2 linked regions of the Psychrobacter arcticus 273-4 genome follow. The protein of the gene in region 1 interacts with the protein of each later gene in a pairwise test. Links are inferred from orthologs where the notes say so. Each region holds a gene or a part of one and is shown in the gene's direction. Other genes may lie near its edges. The genes, in order: leuS and ligA.

Region 1 (8,254 bases):
AAAATCGAGTTACCATCATCTAGTATTGTGGAGTCAAAATTACAACCTAAAAATATATTTCTTAAGTCACACTTTCTAAGATCTAGATGATTGAATTGCCCTTCAATATTATAATCTAGCCTATGTATCCAGCTATCAAAGGCTTTTTCATCATTATATTTAACGTTTTTAATCACATTATTAGTATATCTGGCACATAGTGAATGTATTATTAACATATCAATTTCAGCTATATTGCTATATGTTAAATCCTCTTTAAAAGAGCTTAAACTAAGGTTTTTTATAGGTGATTGCCCATTTACTGACATTTGTATCAATTCGATCATTAAACTCTGATATTTTTTTATTTTTTCTAGTCCGTTCTGTTTTAACATCATTATTTTAAACTCACCATCTATAAATCGGTTTAATTCATAGGAGATATATTGAGCACCGCAAATTTTTATCCATTTTTCAAATGCATACTCTACTGTCCAGCCAGAGCCTGCACGACTTCTACCACGCTCAACTTCCTCTAGCATTATTTCTAATTCCAGCATTATCCGTTTTGCTGTTAAATACTCTCCAAAACTTTTATGCGTAAATTCAAAAGTTTTTTCACCTTGACTACCGTCAAATTCTCTAAAGTAAAACGCCATTAATAGACGAATAACACCTGATTCTGCATCGCCTTTAAATTCTTCAAAGTAGCTTGCAATTCCAGCCTCTTTACATCGTTCCATGATCTTATCAATACTAGCGGTTCTACCATTCTCATGCCAAACTACTAATGCAATTTCCTCAAGAATTCGTATAAAGTTTTCTTTCTCAATATTGCTTATTCCAGTATGAGTACGGCTACCCGTATACTTCCGTTCATGGACTGAATCTAGTAAATCTGCATATATCTGATTGAGGTTGGTATCTGTCGTAAATTTTATATCTTGTCTCAAATAGCTCAATGATAAAAGATAATTTAGCAAAGGCTCTTTTGTTATAGGCTCCAAATGTTCAGTTGCTAGTATCTCAGGTAATCCATCAAAGCCCTCACTTTTTAGCTCACCAAATTTCTGCCACCAATCATTACGTTGATCTTCCACTAACAAATTACTGGGATCATCAAAACCATCCCTATCATCTTCGTTAATAAAGTATGGTAATAAATGTAGAATAGTCTTCTGCTTTTTTAACTTGTTTTGCTGTTGCTGGATAGACAGCTCTCGACCAGTGATAATGGATTTCCAGTTTAAACTTCTTTTTTCTCTCAATACTTCCTTTAATTCTTCTGTGAAATTGTTCGCTATATCTTTTGAATTAGTACCCTGCATTGACAGTTCATCCAAACCGTCGAATATGAGAAGAAGATTTAATTCATTTAATAGATTCTCTTGACTTAATATATGGTGATTGTCAAGAAACTGCCTAATAGCATCAGGTAGATAACCATTAATTTTAAAACGATGTAAAGGTATAAACAAAACTGGTATATCGGATTTTTCAGCTAATTCTGCCGCTAAAATCTTAGCAAAAGACGATTTACCTGATCCAGGTCCACCACTAATAACTTTCAAGCTATCTTCTACATCAGTCTGATTAAGCCATTTATTAATTTCTTCATACAGATTGCAGACTTTTTTATTGATATTTTTATTATTAAGGTTAAGCACTTCACTACCTTCAGCCTCTATGTTACTTTCATCGACTTTAATACCATCATTATCTGTTTTTTGTGTGTAATAAGCTCTTAAAGGTACATATACTTGTCTAAGTCCAAAGGCTTCTTCGAAGATACGTTCATTAACTTGCTGCTGGAGCCAGTAGCGATATTCGGATGCCTGTCTTTGCAGTCTATTGACAGTGTTAAACGGTGTATCTAGCTTCTCAACTATCAGGGCGTAATAAGATGAATTTGTACCCCATTCATAATGTAATGACATCGGAAATTGAGATTTAAACTGATAAATAAATGACTTAGTTTGACTATCATTTAATCCTAGCTGCTGTAGCCAACTAACTAAAATAAGAGAGAAGTCTTCTAAAAATGCTAATTTATGCGGTTTGCTAAAAAACTCATTTGTTAGCGTAATTTCAACTTCATTGATTTGGTTAGTGATTTGCTCGCTAACTGTATTCAGTTGAGAAGATTCGATACTATTTTCAAATAAATCATTAAAATCTTCTAATATCTTGGCGATAGCATGAGTTAAAGAACTCACAACAAGCAACCAAGCCCTCTCTTCTACTGGAACTTCTTCTAAGTATATTGATTTAGAGGTACTCGCTAAGCCTTTAACGATACTGGTCAACGCACCTACAGGATTTGCAGTAGCGACTTGAATTGCAGTGCCTGCTACAGTGGACGATGCTTGAAGAAAAAAGTCCTTCAAATCGAATTTGACGTTACGGTTAAGTACGTTGACTGGTTTCTTAAGAATAATTTCACTCATGCTTTATCTACTTTATGATTAATAGGATTATCATCTATTTATAACGATTAACCTACTATTTTCGACTATAACAAACCTACAATCAATCGCAATTTTCGCCAAATTACGCTATGCTATGGCATTATAAAATTTCACCCCATTTATCTGTAATAACCAATTCCGAGCCAACTATGAGCAACGCCGTGACAGCAGAAACTGCTAATACTAATAATACTTCTATCGAAAATGCCCAATATCAGCCGCAACTTATCGAAGCCGCGCAGCAAGCCAAATGGGCAACTGACAAACGTTTTGAAGTGAGTAATGAGCCAAGCGATAAGCCTAGTCGTTATATGCTGTCTATGTTCCCTTACCCAAGCGGAAAGCTGCACATGGGTCATGTGCGTAACTATACCATCTCTGATGTGCTGAGCCGTTATTATCGCCTCAAAGGTTATGAAGTCATGCAGCCAATGGGCTGGGACGGTTTTGGCTTGCCAGCAGAAAATGCGGCAATTGCCAATCAGACGCCGCCTGCCAAGTGGACGTTTGAGAACATTGACAGCATGCGCGCCCAGCTAAAACTGCTTGGCTTGTCTATTGATTGGTCACGTGAATTTGCCACTTGTAGCCCTGAATATTATCAGTGGGAACAGTGGTTGTTTTTGCAGTTATATAAAAAAGGTTTGGTCTATAAAAAGCTTGCGACCGTCAACTGGGATCCGATTGACAATACCGTCCTAGCCAATGAGCAAGTCATCGATGGTAAAGGCTGGCGTAGTGGCGCTATGGTCGAAAAGCGCGACATTCCGATGTATTATTTTAATATCACGGATTATGCTGATGAGTTGTTGGATGATTTGGATCAGCTAGAGGGTCACTGGCCATCTGAAGTTATCACCATGCAGCGCAATTGGATTGGTCGTAGCTCAGGTATGGAAGTGCATTTCCCTTATGAGCTTGCTGGCGAAAGCAATAGCTTGGATGTGTTCACTACCCGTCCTGATACTTTGATGGGCGTCACCTATGTGGCAGTTGCCGCAGAGCATCCGCTAGCCCAATATGCTTCTGAGCATAATGAAGCGATTGCGGCGTTTTGTGCCCTTTGTAAAAAAGGCTCTGTCGCTGAAGCAGATTTGGCTAAAGCCGAAAAAGTCGGTATAGATACTGGTCTGACCGTGACCCATCCATTGACTGGCGAAGAAGTACCTGTTTGGGTTGCCAACTACGTGCTCATGAGCTATGGCTCTGGCGCTGTGATGGCAGTACCAGCGCACGATGAGCGTGATTATGAGTTTGCTACTAAGTACAGCCTGCCTATTAAGCAAGTGATTGATATTCCTGCAAGGTATTTCGATGATATAGAAGAAGGTAATGACAATCGTGCTTATACCGAGCGTAATACCTTAGTCAATTCAGGTGAGTTTGATGGCATGGATTTTGAGCAAGCGTTTGCAGCCATGCTTGCTAAGCTTGAGCCACAATCTCTTGCTAAGAAAAAAATTCAATACCGTCTACGTGATTGGGGTGTCTCGCGCCAGCGTTATTGGGGCTGTCCTATCCCAATGGTTAACTGTGAGCATTGCGGCACCGTGCCAGTTGAAGAACAAGATTTGCCGGTTATCCTACCAACTGATGTCGTCCCTGACGGTCGCGGCAATCCGTTAAAAAACATTCCAGAATTTGTAAATACTACTTGTCCTAAATGTGGCAATCCTGCTGAGCGCGAAACCGATACCTTTGATACCTTTGTGGAATCAAGCTGGTACTATGCCCGCTTTGCCAGCCCAAATGATACGACCAATATGGTCAATAAGTCTGCGGCGAATAAATGGTTACCAGTTGACCAATATATCGGCGGTGTAGAGCACGCCGTCATGCATCTTCTTTATGCACGCTTCTTTCATAAGTTGATGCGTGATGAAAACTTGGTATCAGGTGATGAGCCATTTGCCAATTTAATGACCCAAGGTATGGTACTTGCCGGCACTTTTTACCGTGTTAATCCTGATGGCAGTACTACCTATTACTTCACTAAAGACATCGATATTGACTTTAACGAGCGCGGTCAGCCCATTAAAGCCATCTTAAAATCAGATGGTCAGCCAGTGACGATTGGCAAAATCGAAAAAATGTCTAAGTCAAAAAACAATGGCGTCGATCCACAGATAACCATCGATAAATATGGCGCTGATACCGTTCGTCTTTATACCTTATTTACTGCCCCTGCTGACCAAACGCTTGAATGGTCAGATGACGCACTCAAAGGCCCTTATAACTTTGTTAAAAAGGTCTGGCGCATTGCTTCTGAGCATATGCAAGCGTTAACCGCTGCCAATTTAAGCCTTGATACTCTGAATAATGGCACGCTCAACAATGACGCTTTAAATACAGAGGGTTTAAGCAAAGAAGCCAAAGCCTTGCGCCGTAAGACGCATGAAACCATTGGCAAGATTGATAGTGACTTGGGTAAACGCCTAGCACTAAATACCCCTGTCTCTAGCCTGATGGAACTTGCTAATGAGCTGAGTAACTTTAAAGCTAATAGCGAACAAGAGCTACAAGTACAGCATGAAGCCTTGATTGATTTATTGATTATGCTGTCGGTATATGCGCCGCACATTGGCGAGCACTTACTTGAGCAATTAGGACTTGATACCGTCACCTTAAATTACCCTGCGGTCGATGAAAGCGCACTGGTACAAGACATGATTACCATGGTGATTCAGGTCAATGGTAAAATGCGCGGTAAGATGGATGTAGCACCAAATAGCGACCCTGAGGCTCTTAAGGCACAGGCACGCGCGATTGAAGGTGTGGCAAAGTTCCTGACCGGCGAGATCAAAAAAGAGATCGTCGTACCTAATAAACTGGTCAATATTGTGGTTGCAGGCTAGGGCTACAAACAGCTAATGAAACACTGATGTTTTAGGTTTTCTTATCACAATAAGAATGGCGATTATGACGGATAAGCACCGTGCTATGCCGTCATATCAAACAACATGTAAGGAAAAAAAGCACATGCCTAATAAGTCGAATAGACAGAAACTAGCGACCGCATTACTTGCATCTTTGCCAATGCTTGCCATAGTTGGTGCGACTGCCAGTCTGAGCGGTTGCGGCTTTCAGCTACGTGGTTATGATGCGCCAATGCTGTCTAATGTGGCGAAGACCGCGGTAATTACCGAAGACAATCGCACCGCATTCCCACTGAAGCTGCCACTCACAAAGCGCCTAGAGGCATTGGGCGTTGATGTGATTACTAACATGACCTTGGCTGATGTCGCGAATAACAACCAACAGGTTGGTGCTGAAACCATCGCTGCCATTACTGTCAATAACGTACGTTTTAAGCGTTATGAATTGGTCGGCGTATTGACAGAAATTCGCTTGGTGATATCAGCTGATGTCAGCTATCAAAGCATGGATAACGGTAAGCCTGTGACGCTTACCAATCCTATTCAAGTTGAACGTAGCTATCAGTATAACGAAGCCTCAGTGAGTACCGACGATCAGCAAGGCGATCAAATTCGTGAGTGGCTCTATGACAGTTTAGCGCGACGTATCACCGATCAATATGTGGCAATTGCACTGCCAAAAGTAACACCTGCCAGCGCTACCACCTCTGCTCAAATCGGCAAAGGTACAGGCGCTACGGCGATTCTCGTGCCCAAACCTTAATATAGCTCAAATGTAGCTTAGTAAATTTTTAACTTTGCTTTTTTATTCACAACTTTGTGTGCGTCAGCCTTTATGCAAGATACTTTTATACAAGCCTATCCAAAACTACGCCAATCTTCGATCGCAGTAGCAGGCTTGTGGCTGGCACATGGTGATGAGCCATTATTAAGTCAATGGCTCATCGATGCACTGCGACCGCATTGGCGTGCGCAGAATTACGCCATTAAGCGTATAGAGCTTATATCAATTAAGAGCTGGCAAGAAGTATTGTCAGAGCTTGGTAGTCAGTCTTTATTTGATGATGCCAGTGCCTTGATCGTGACCGGCAATCATAAGCCTGATAAAGCAGTCATTACAGAGCTAGAACGCTTTGCCCAAGACGCTCAAACCGGTGCGCACAGTCATAGCTTATTGTGGTTGACCCCAAAACAAGATAAGCGCGCCCAAAGCAGCAAATGGTTTGCGCCATTTGCTCAATACGGGCACCTCATTGATTGTAATTTATATAATGAGCAGCAGCGCCAACAGTTATTGCAAATACAAGCGCAGCAGTTTGGCTTAAAGCTATCGCAAGAAGCTTGGCAGCTGCTAATGTCACATACCGAACATCATTTGCTCAGTGCCTATCAGACCTTATGGCGTTTATCCTATTTGTTTGCGCCGCAGCTAATGGCGAATAATGATGCTGCTATTCAAGAAAATGGAAACTCTAGCGCGCACCTATTACAGGTCGCACTAGATATTAATGACTTACAAGCAGCACTGGTCAGTGACGCGCAATTTAGTGTGTTTGATTTATCCGACGCGATGCTTGCTGGTAATATTGCCCAAGTCGCCAAAATCATATTTCAGCTCAAAGCCACGGATGAGCCAACGACACTGGTGTTATGGGCAATTAGCAAAGACATGCGACAAGTGATGCAACTAATGGACGGGCAAGACCCGCAAGCTCTTGGTATTTGGCGCAGCAAACAAGGCCTATATCAGCAAGCGTGTCGCCGTCAGTCAAAAGCGCAAGTAGCAGCGTGGCCTGCTCTGCTTTATCGCTGTGACCAAGCGATAAAAGGGTTGATTATTCAGCCAGCGTGGGAGCTATTATTACAAGCTGCGTTAGAGTTATCAGGAAAGCGTTTGTTCCCTACGAAATAAGCAGAGTGATGAGTTATTTATCAGTCAATAATAAACACTACCTTTAACCTGCTTTTTCATCGATAAACTTCCTGCACAAATCCAAATCTCCTCTGCAAAACCTGCATCAATATCTGTGCTTAACCTTTCGCAAACTAACTCCCATTCCCTTTTGTCCATTGAGCCTCTATTATAGAGTCGGTGAAAAGCAATATCGATACAACACGTACTACTGGTGCAAATTTTTCTTGCTTGCTGTGCCTACGCAGACAGAGGCTGCAAAAAATTTACACCAGCAATACGGTAGCGACTTTAAAGTATTTCAACTATAGTTACATTTGATTTTATTGTTATTGGATTGTCGTCATGCGCAAAATCAGCAAAAAGCCTGCTATCAAATGGGGCATTATTGCCTTAGTCATTATCGCCTTAGGCGTTTTAGCCTATCAAACCTTAAAACCAAAAGAAGCCACACCCAACTATCTGACAGCGACTGCTGAGATTGGCGATATCGAAAATAACGTTATGGCATCGGGTAAAGTTAAAGCGCTTAATACCGTCGATGTCGGTGCGCAAGTATCTGGTGAGGTGACACGGCTGTTCGTTGAAGTCGGTGATGAAGTGCAAAAAGGCGATTTAATTGCGCAGATTGACCAAGTGACGCAAAAGAATAATTTGAGCAATGAGCAAGCCAGCCTTGAACAAAGCGAAGCGGGTTTACAAAGCGCACGAGCTGAGTCGTTAAGTCGTCAAGCAGGTCTCAAAAGTGCGCAAGCGGATCTTGCCAGCCGTCAAGCTGAGTTAAGACAAGCGCAAGCAGACTTTTCACGCTTGCAAGGTTTACTCGCTATCGATGCGATATCACAGCAAGATTATGATACACAAGGGACAAAGGTACAAACCGCGCAGGCAGCAGTCGCCAATGCACGTGCCTCTATCGACACGGCCAAAGCCGCTATTGCCACTACTGCAGCGAATATTAACAGTCAGCAGGCGGCGTTACGTAAATCTCAGACCAACGTCAGTACTGCGCAGGAAGA
Region 2 (7,930 bases), 290 kb from region 1 along the record:
ACCATAAAGTGAGCCATAAATATAAAGCGCAATCGGACATAGCTCAGCACCCGCAGCAAACAATGAGCGTGTCAAATTTATTAGCAGATTTTATCGCTCATGATCGCCGTGTACGTCCAGATAAAATCGCTGAGCTTGAGACTGAGCGTAGTAAGCTTGAGCAGCAATTAAGTAAAATAGGCGCGGTTAATCTTGCCGCGGTGGCAGAATTGGCGGAGGTTAATGAACGCTTAGAGCCACTCGCGCAGCAGACAGCAGATATTGCTGCCAGCATGCAGACGTTGACCGAGGCGATTGCGTCAATTGATGAAACCACCAAGACGCTATTTATGCAGACGCTTGATGCGGTCAATAATGAGCTTGCCAATTTATTTGAAAAAGTCTTTGGCAGCGGGCAAGCAAGCTTGACCTTGAATGTGGAAGATATGCCTGTTAATGCGCCAAAATCAGAACAGTGGCGCGCGGGGCTTACCTTGATGGCACAACCAAAAGGTAAGCGTAACAGTCGGTTGGCCGTGCTTTCAGGCGGCGAAAAGACACTGACCGCGCTGAGTTTGATTTTTGCCATATTTAAGCAGCATCCTGCACCGTTTTGTGTGCTTGATGAGGTTGATGCACCGCTCGATGATGCGAATGTTGCACGCTTTACCAGTCTCATTCATGAATTAGCAGACGACTTGCAGTTTATCTTTATCAGCCATAATAAGCTGACGATGCAGATTGCTGATGAGCTAAAAGGTGTCACCATGCCAAACGCTGGTATTTCAACTTTGGTCAGCGTCTCGCTTGATGAGGCAGCACGTTACCTTTCTGATTAAGAGCATCGCTGAATAGCAAAAATAGTGATAACTGGCAGCGATTGTCAGTGGTATAGTTAGGGCTGAGGTCATAAGGTCACGCAAGTATGTCAGCCTCATGGTAAACGATGACTATATGGTGACGATATTAATTAGCCATGCTAGACTATTGCCATTTATTCCCTCTTATGTATTCCCTTTTGTCGTATATTAGGATTATTTCTCATGACCGCTATTCAGTTTATATTGATCGCCATTGCCGCATTGATTGTGCTTGCTGGGCTAATTATGGTCATGCGTGGCTTTAAGCGTCGCAAAAATGCAGAAGCTGCTGCGGTCAATTATGATAAAAACGGTATTCCTATCATACCGCGTCATGAGCGCAATATCGTCGACCAGCCAGATTTGGATGATACGGTCGCTGGAGAGACCAGTATCACTCCTGACCGTAGTTATTTAAATGCTGTCGTTGAAGATAAGCCTATGACCCAATCGTATCAGCATGACGATGAGCAGTTGACGGCTGCCAACAATCATATAGGCGATGATGCACGCGACGATTATAGCCAAATAGATGATGAAGACTATGCACGCTGGCAGGCTGAACAGCAGCACGCTGGCAATAGCGAGTTTGTAGAAGTCGCTGATCAAATGAATATCGAACAAGAGCCTGATGCATTTTCAAGCTTGGTATCGGCGACGGACAGCCTGGTGCCATCTATTGATACGGCAGAAGAGCCAAGCTTTGATAGTAATAGCCCGATACTCGATCAGCATTTATCAAAGCCAGTTGATGACGCGCAGAACGCTTCTCTTATCAACGCCAAAGACAATATTAATATCACCATCTTGCCGCACCAATATCGTGACCGTCCGCAAGCGGTGATTCGTGGTCGTGACTTATTGGCATTAATTGATAAATATGGTCTGCGCTATGGCGCGATGAATATGTTCCATCGCTATGAGCAAAAAGACGGTACTGGCATGCTTTGGTTTAGTATGATGGGCATTACCGATAGTGGTATCGCACCTTTTGATCCACATAGCGTGGCAACTAATACATACAACGGCGTGGTGGTCTTCTTATCATTGCCGCATCCACAAGCGCTGCGCAGTTTCGATAGTATGATGAGCATCGCTTATATGATGGCAAGCGATTTGGACGCCGTTATGCTTGATGAAGAGAATGACCCAATCACCCCTGAATACAAGCAGCAACTGCGCAATCAAGTGCGCGACTATGAAGGTTAATCGCTACCAAGGTCGATTAAAAATAGATAAATAGTAGCAGTACCATAAAAGGCAAATAGCGATAACGTTATTTGCCTTTTATATAGTTGAAATACTTTAAAATCGCTACCGTATTGCTGGTGTAAATTTTTTGCAGCCTCTGTCTGCGTAGGCACAGCAAGCAAGAAAAATTTGCACCAGTAGTACGTGTTGTATCGATATTACTTTTCACCGACTATAGTTTTCGGTCTGTGAGTATTTCAACATCCTAATTTTCGCTAAAATGTCATCCGAGCATCCTGCAAAATTGTTATCATATCGGCATCTTGAATTGCAAAGAAAAAGACGCCGACTATGACTGATGCTATCTCACCGCTTACCTCTAAAGACATCGATACTGCAAAACCTATTACCAATGATGATGCTATCGTCACTCAGATGCGTACGTTTATCGATACACTTAAGCAGCATAATTATGCCTATTATGTGCTCGATAATCCTATCTTAGAAGACAGCGAATACGATCAATTACGTCGCTCTTTACTTGAGCTTGAAGAAGAATATCCAGACTTGGTACAGCCTGACAGCCCTATCAATCAAGTCGGTGATATGCCGTTGCCTGCTTTTACTCAAGTGACCCACGACATCCCGATGCTATCGCTTGGGAACGTCTTTGAATATAATGATTTGCGTGATTTTATGCGCCGCGTTAATGATCGCTTAAGCGTGGCTCAGCAAAGCCCAGAATATGAGATGGAGCTAAAGCTGGATGGTTTGGCGGTATCACTCAAGTATGTCCACGGTAAATTTACGCAAGCGGTTACGCGCGGTGATGGTCAAACGGGCGAGGATATCACCCAAAATGCCAAAACCATTCGCAATATGCCGCTTTGGCTCGCTGATGCCGCTGACATCGAACTGTTAGAGGTGCGCGGTGAAGTACTGATGCCCAAGGCAGGTTTTGAGCGTCTAAATCGCCTAGCGGCAGAAAAAGAGGAAAAAACTTTTGCCAATCCACGCAATGCTGCCGCTGGGAGCTTACGTCAGCTTGATCCAAGTGTAGCCGCCAGTCGTCCGTTGGCGTTTTACGCCTATTCAGTCAATCAAGGATTGCTTGACACTATCGATACTCAGTCAGCAGCGCTCGCATGGATAAAAGATATTGGCTTTAGCGTCAGTGCAGTCGAAGTGGTATCAAACCCACGCGAGGCTCAAACCTATTATGAGTCAATCATTGCAACGCGTGCAGATTTGCCGTTTGAGATTGATGGCATGGTCATTAAGGTCAATAGCCTTGCATTACAGCAGCAGCTTGGCTTTCTATCACGTGAGCCGCGCTGGGCAACCGCTTATAAATTCCCTGCCGAAACCGTCATGACGCGCTTGCATGCTATCGACTGGCAAGTCGGACGTACTGGGCAAATCACCCCAGTTGGCAAGCTTGAGCCAGTGAAAGTCGGTGGCGTTACCGTCAGCAATGTTACCTTGCATAACTTCGGTGAGATTCAGCGATTGGACGTACGTGCAGGCGATATGGTCAGCGTCCATCGTGCAGGTGATGTCATCCCTAAAGTGACCCGTGTCTGGCATGAGCAACGTCCAGAAAATTCTGAACCGGTACAGCTGCCGTCGACCTGTCCGGTGTGCGACTCTCCTGTGGTATTGCCCAAAGATGAAGCATTGGCACGTTGTACCGGCGGACTGTTTTGTCCCGCGCAGCAGCAAGAAGCGCTCATTCACTTTGTCTCACGTCGAGCGATGGATATCGATGGGCTTGGTGCGAGCTGGCTCATTAGCTTCTTTGAGCATGGTTTGGTCAAGACGGTCGCTGATATTTATCAGTTGCACAATCATCAAGAAGAACTGGTTACGCTTGAAAAACTAGGCGAAAAGTCGGTGCAAAATATCATCAGCGCCATTGAAGCCAGTAAACATACTACGCTATCACGTTTTATCTATGCGCTGGGTATTCGCGGTGTCGGTGAGACGACGGCGCAAAACCTCGCCCAGCAATTTGGCGACCTTGATGCCTTAATGTCTGCCAGTATCGAAAAACTGCTACTCACGCCAGATGTGGGCGCTATTACTGCTGAACTTGCCTATAAATTCTTCCGCGCACCGCACAATATCGAAGTCATCACTGCACTGCGCGAAGCTGGCGTGCATTGGGATAAGGTCGAGCAAGTGGTATCAGAGGGCTTGCCGCTCGATGGGCAAACGTGGGTTATAACCGGCGCACTTGATAGCATGGCACGCGATGAAGCCAAAGCAAAACTACAAGCGCTCGGTGCCAAAGTCTCCGGTAGCATCTCGGCAAAAACCACTGCGCTACTAGCAGGTGATAAGGCTGGCTCAAAAATGGCGAAAGCGGAGAAATTGGGTGTGAAGGTGGTGGGTGAGGAAGAGTTTTTGGCGTTGGTTGGGGAGTAGAGCAAGTCCTTGCTATTAAAAGAGCAATGATACAGAAACGAAAAAGCATGGCCTCAGCATTGAGTTCTTTTAAAGTGGGCAAATATGCGGGTCATGTGTCGTCTTACTTTAATGGTTTACTCGGCGCTCGTCCCTCGCGCTACTGCTGAAAATATACAAGAAGTAAATGAGGGCTATACCCTATGACTCTAAGATAACTGATGGATACGTTGAGCGTAACTGACCTGTACCTACTAAAATAGTGTAAGGTTTTCATTTAGTTGATAGGTGTTACTTATTTGAAATTCTTTGTAAAAATCTAAAAATTCATCAGGATTTCTTATGCTTTCTAACATATTTCTTTTTGCAAGAGCTACAAACATCGCAATTGAATAAGCTTGACAGTTAATTGATTTTTTAGGATTGAATTCAATATCTGTAAAGGTTTGATACTGCATTAATCTATCATGCAGCTGGACGTTTTGATTTAAGGCATTCACATATAACCAGTCATAAAATGCTGTTAAGGGGTTTAATTGCCATTTAGTATTATAAAACTCAAACCCAATTAATTTTCCTGAATTCCTCAACCTTTCATCTTTTTTAGCTTGCTTGGAGGTTACTTTTAATAAGTCAGTATAAGCACCACCATTTTCAAAAACCTTACTGCTTTGAAAGGCACATTCCACACTATATTTCTCTTTTGTAGCTTTATCAGCTATCATCAAATTAAAAGCACTAAGAGCCACACCTAAGTCTTCTTTAGATTTACTGGAAACTTCTAAAATCTTATCAAAACCATACTTCTCTTGAATTGAGTTATGAAGTTCGTCAATTGACTTCTGTTTTTGTACTGCTGCAAATCCTGAATGATATTTAAACTCAACCATTTCAGTTTTAACAAGAAATTTATTTTTAAACTGGGGAATATACGTTGGTCTTTGAGCCATACTTTAGTCCTTTTCGAAGCTTATTAATAATTTCAAAGTCACTCTCTTTTTCCAAAAGCCGAATTATCGTTAGAATCTTCAATAAAAGTGAATTTAGAAAATTTTTCTTCGAAATATTTTAGATATTTTTCACTCTGTAAATAACAAGCTTCTATTGAATCAGGGGGAATGTGATCAAACACAACCACCTCTGCCTGAACATCAGTAGGAAATTCATCTGTTAAGTAGTCTTGTCTAGTTACGACTCCATTACGGGTTTCAACTTTTTCCTCAAATAGCGAAAAAAATGCGTTAGAAGTCATAAATTCGCTTAATGATTTATTCCTATAGTCTCCAAAAGCAGAATTAGTTTGAAAAAAAGCACAGTCATGATTTAATATAACCTTTCTAGCATCCAAAACAATAACAGCCCAGGACTCAATATCTTTAAGCTGCATTCTTTTTCTATAAAACATTTGATGGTTAGGAAAAGATATCGATAAACAAACTCCATTCTTCATACCCTCAAATCTTCCATCATCTGTCCATATGGCGTCAGGTAGGTTCTCGTCTATATAATCTCTAGGGTATAAGCCATTATTTAAAATACTTTCAAGATTATTAATCGGCGTAAAGTGGCAAAGAATCTGAATGCCCCGAGACCCCATCATCTTTTCCATTTCAAATCTATGATAAAACTTATTTTCCGCATACTCTGAAAGACGTTTATCAAGCAGTTCAACAAGCTTTTCTTGTGATGATGTTAAAGTAATACGTTCAATATCTTTTAATGACTTACTATCGCTTATGATGCTATCCCAAAGTTGCTCGATTAATACCATACGCTCTGAAACTGGCAGTTTTTCTAAAGATAGTTGCACATTAAACTCCTTTTATTCAAGTGCTGTTATCCTAACAACTTTCCTTTAATCATATTAAGGGTGATAACCTATTATGTATTTGTTATTCATGTAGAGTTGAAAGGCGGTGCGAGGTACGAGCGAGTCGTCAAAGAAAATCGAGAAATGATAGGCATATTTGCTCATCCTTAAAGCAAGTGATACTGAGGCTAGCTTTCAAATTTCTATGACCCTGCTTTATTTTGATAATTAAAAGTTACTGTGCGTGGTATACAAAGAAACGCAGATAAGACGCTACTCTAATACTAGCTACTCCACCATCTCTCCATGCGCCTTCGCTTCACTTTTCTTACCATCTGGCACAATTACGATAGGTAGCACCAACCCTTTTGCAAATTCCCCAGCCAATACATAATCATAGCTGCCAGCAGCGATATCAGGCGTGGTATGAATGATTAGCTTCATATCTTTATCATCAGTCAGCTCATGCGAAACATAGCTTTCACTGAGCTGATCCAAGGCTTTAGATAGTGCCTCATTACTTGCCATGCTCACAGTCAGATTGTGCTGAGCTGTGGCGTTATCTACTTTGAAATACTCTGCATAATCACGGACATTTTGGCTATCGAGCGCAAACGGATACTGATAATTAGCAAGATCGGCTGGTTTCTCACCGCTATCCATGACTGACCAATCTATCGTATTGGCTGCCGCTGAGTCCGCCGTCGATACCGCCGCATCGGTTTTTTTAGCAGCAGTATCAGCACTATTATCGCAGCCTGCCAGCGCCCACATACTGGCAGTAGCAATGATGAGTATAGTTATAAGGCGCTTTGGCATCGAGGTATCCTCTTTATGATAAGTCATGAGACATTTTTATAGAGGAGCTATTTTGACAGCTTTCTGTGCGCTTCTCTATAGTTAAAATCCTTTAAAGTCGCTACCGTATTGCTGGTGTAAATTTTTTGCAGCCTCTGTCTGCGTAGGCACAGCAAGCAAGAAAAATTTGCACCAGTAGTACCTGTTGTATCGATATTACTTTTCACCGACTATAGCGAAATACAGAGAAGGGTTGTTTCTTATTCTAGCAAGTCAGATAATGAGGCGCATTTCCTACAAAGCGCTCAACAGAGCAGGCATAAAAAAACAGCCACCTTTCGATGACTGTTTATTTATGCCGATGTTTTATAGACAGTTATTGAGAGTAGTTGCTTGGAATAACGACTTTATGAATTTATGATTTGATTACTTTGAGCAAGCAGCAAAGGCAGCTTTAAAATCAAATAAATAAGCGCCTATCAACGTGTGGCTGATAGGCGCTTATCTAATAGGCACTTATTTAATAAATGCTTTTGATCCACTGCAAGACAGCAGATCATTGGTGATCTAATTACTTAGTTTTACGCGGTGGTAGACCGGTATGCTGAGTTTGGAAGTTGCCTTTACTCACATTCTTTTTGCTACTAGCGCTTTTGCCCGCAGTACCTTTATTTGACCAGCTATCAGCTGATTTATTGCTACGTTTCACCGAATCATTACCCAGACGGCTGTTCTTCTTACGCGCTGATTGGTAGCTGTCTTGCGCGGCATCACGACCTTCTAAGCTTGCGTTAAATGGCGGTATTAAGCAGCCACGATTTTTACCAATCAAATCACCGCGACCCATATCTTGTAGCGCTTTACGCAGCATCACCCAATTTTTTGG

Evidence for each region.
Region 2: the proteins of leuS (region 1) and ligA interact in binary tests that used the Escherichia coli proteins (3 or more experiments, as listed by UniProt). The link is inferred for Psychrobacter arcticus 273-4 from one-to-one orthologs.

Annotation. Positions count from the first base shown.
Region 1 is NC_007204.1:677,910-686,163, reverse strand. Bases 2,237-5,502 are described here. They hold leuS (leucine--tRNA ligase), read left to right. Parts: upstream 2,237-2,596; coding sequence 2,597-5,302; downstream 5,303-5,502. Other genes in these bases: PSYC_RS03025 (hypothetical protein), read left to right, coding at 5,427-5,502; PSYC_RS03035 (pentapeptide repeat-containing protein), read right to left, coding at 2,237-2,426. Outside these bases: more of PSYC_RS03035, read right to left, coding at 1-2,236; more of PSYC_RS03025, read left to right, coding at 5,503-6,086; holA (DNA polymerase III subunit delta), read left to right, coding at 6,159-7,235; PSYC_RS03015 (efflux RND transporter periplasmic adaptor subunit), read left to right, coding at 7,581-8,254.
Region 2 is NC_007204.1:393,631-401,560, forward strand. Bases 1,978-4,919 are described here. They hold ligA (NAD-dependent DNA ligase LigA), read left to right. Parts: upstream 1,978-2,381; coding sequence 2,382-4,457; downstream 4,458-4,919. Other genes in these bases: PSYC_RS01650 (cell division protein ZipA C-terminal FtsZ-binding domain-containing protein), read left to right, coding at 1,978-2,048; PSYC_RS01660 (DarT1-associated NADAR antitoxin family protein), read right to left, coding at 4,691-4,919. Outside these bases: PSYC_RS01645 (AAA family ATPase), read left to right, coding at 1-818; more of PSYC_RS01650, read left to right, coding at 1,023-1,977; more of PSYC_RS01660, read right to left, coding at 4,920-5,386; PSYC_RS01665 (DarT ssDNA thymidine ADP-ribosyltransferase family protein), read right to left, coding at 5,425-6,246; PSYC_RS01670 (hypothetical protein), read right to left, coding at 6,535-7,092; PSYC_RS01675 (YgiQ family radical SAM protein), read right to left, coding at 7,616-7,930. UniProt on the Escherichia coli protein: DNA ligase that catalyzes the formation of phosphodiester linkages between 5'-phosphoryl and 3'-hydroxyl groups in double-stranded DNA using NAD as a coenzyme and as the energy source for the reaction.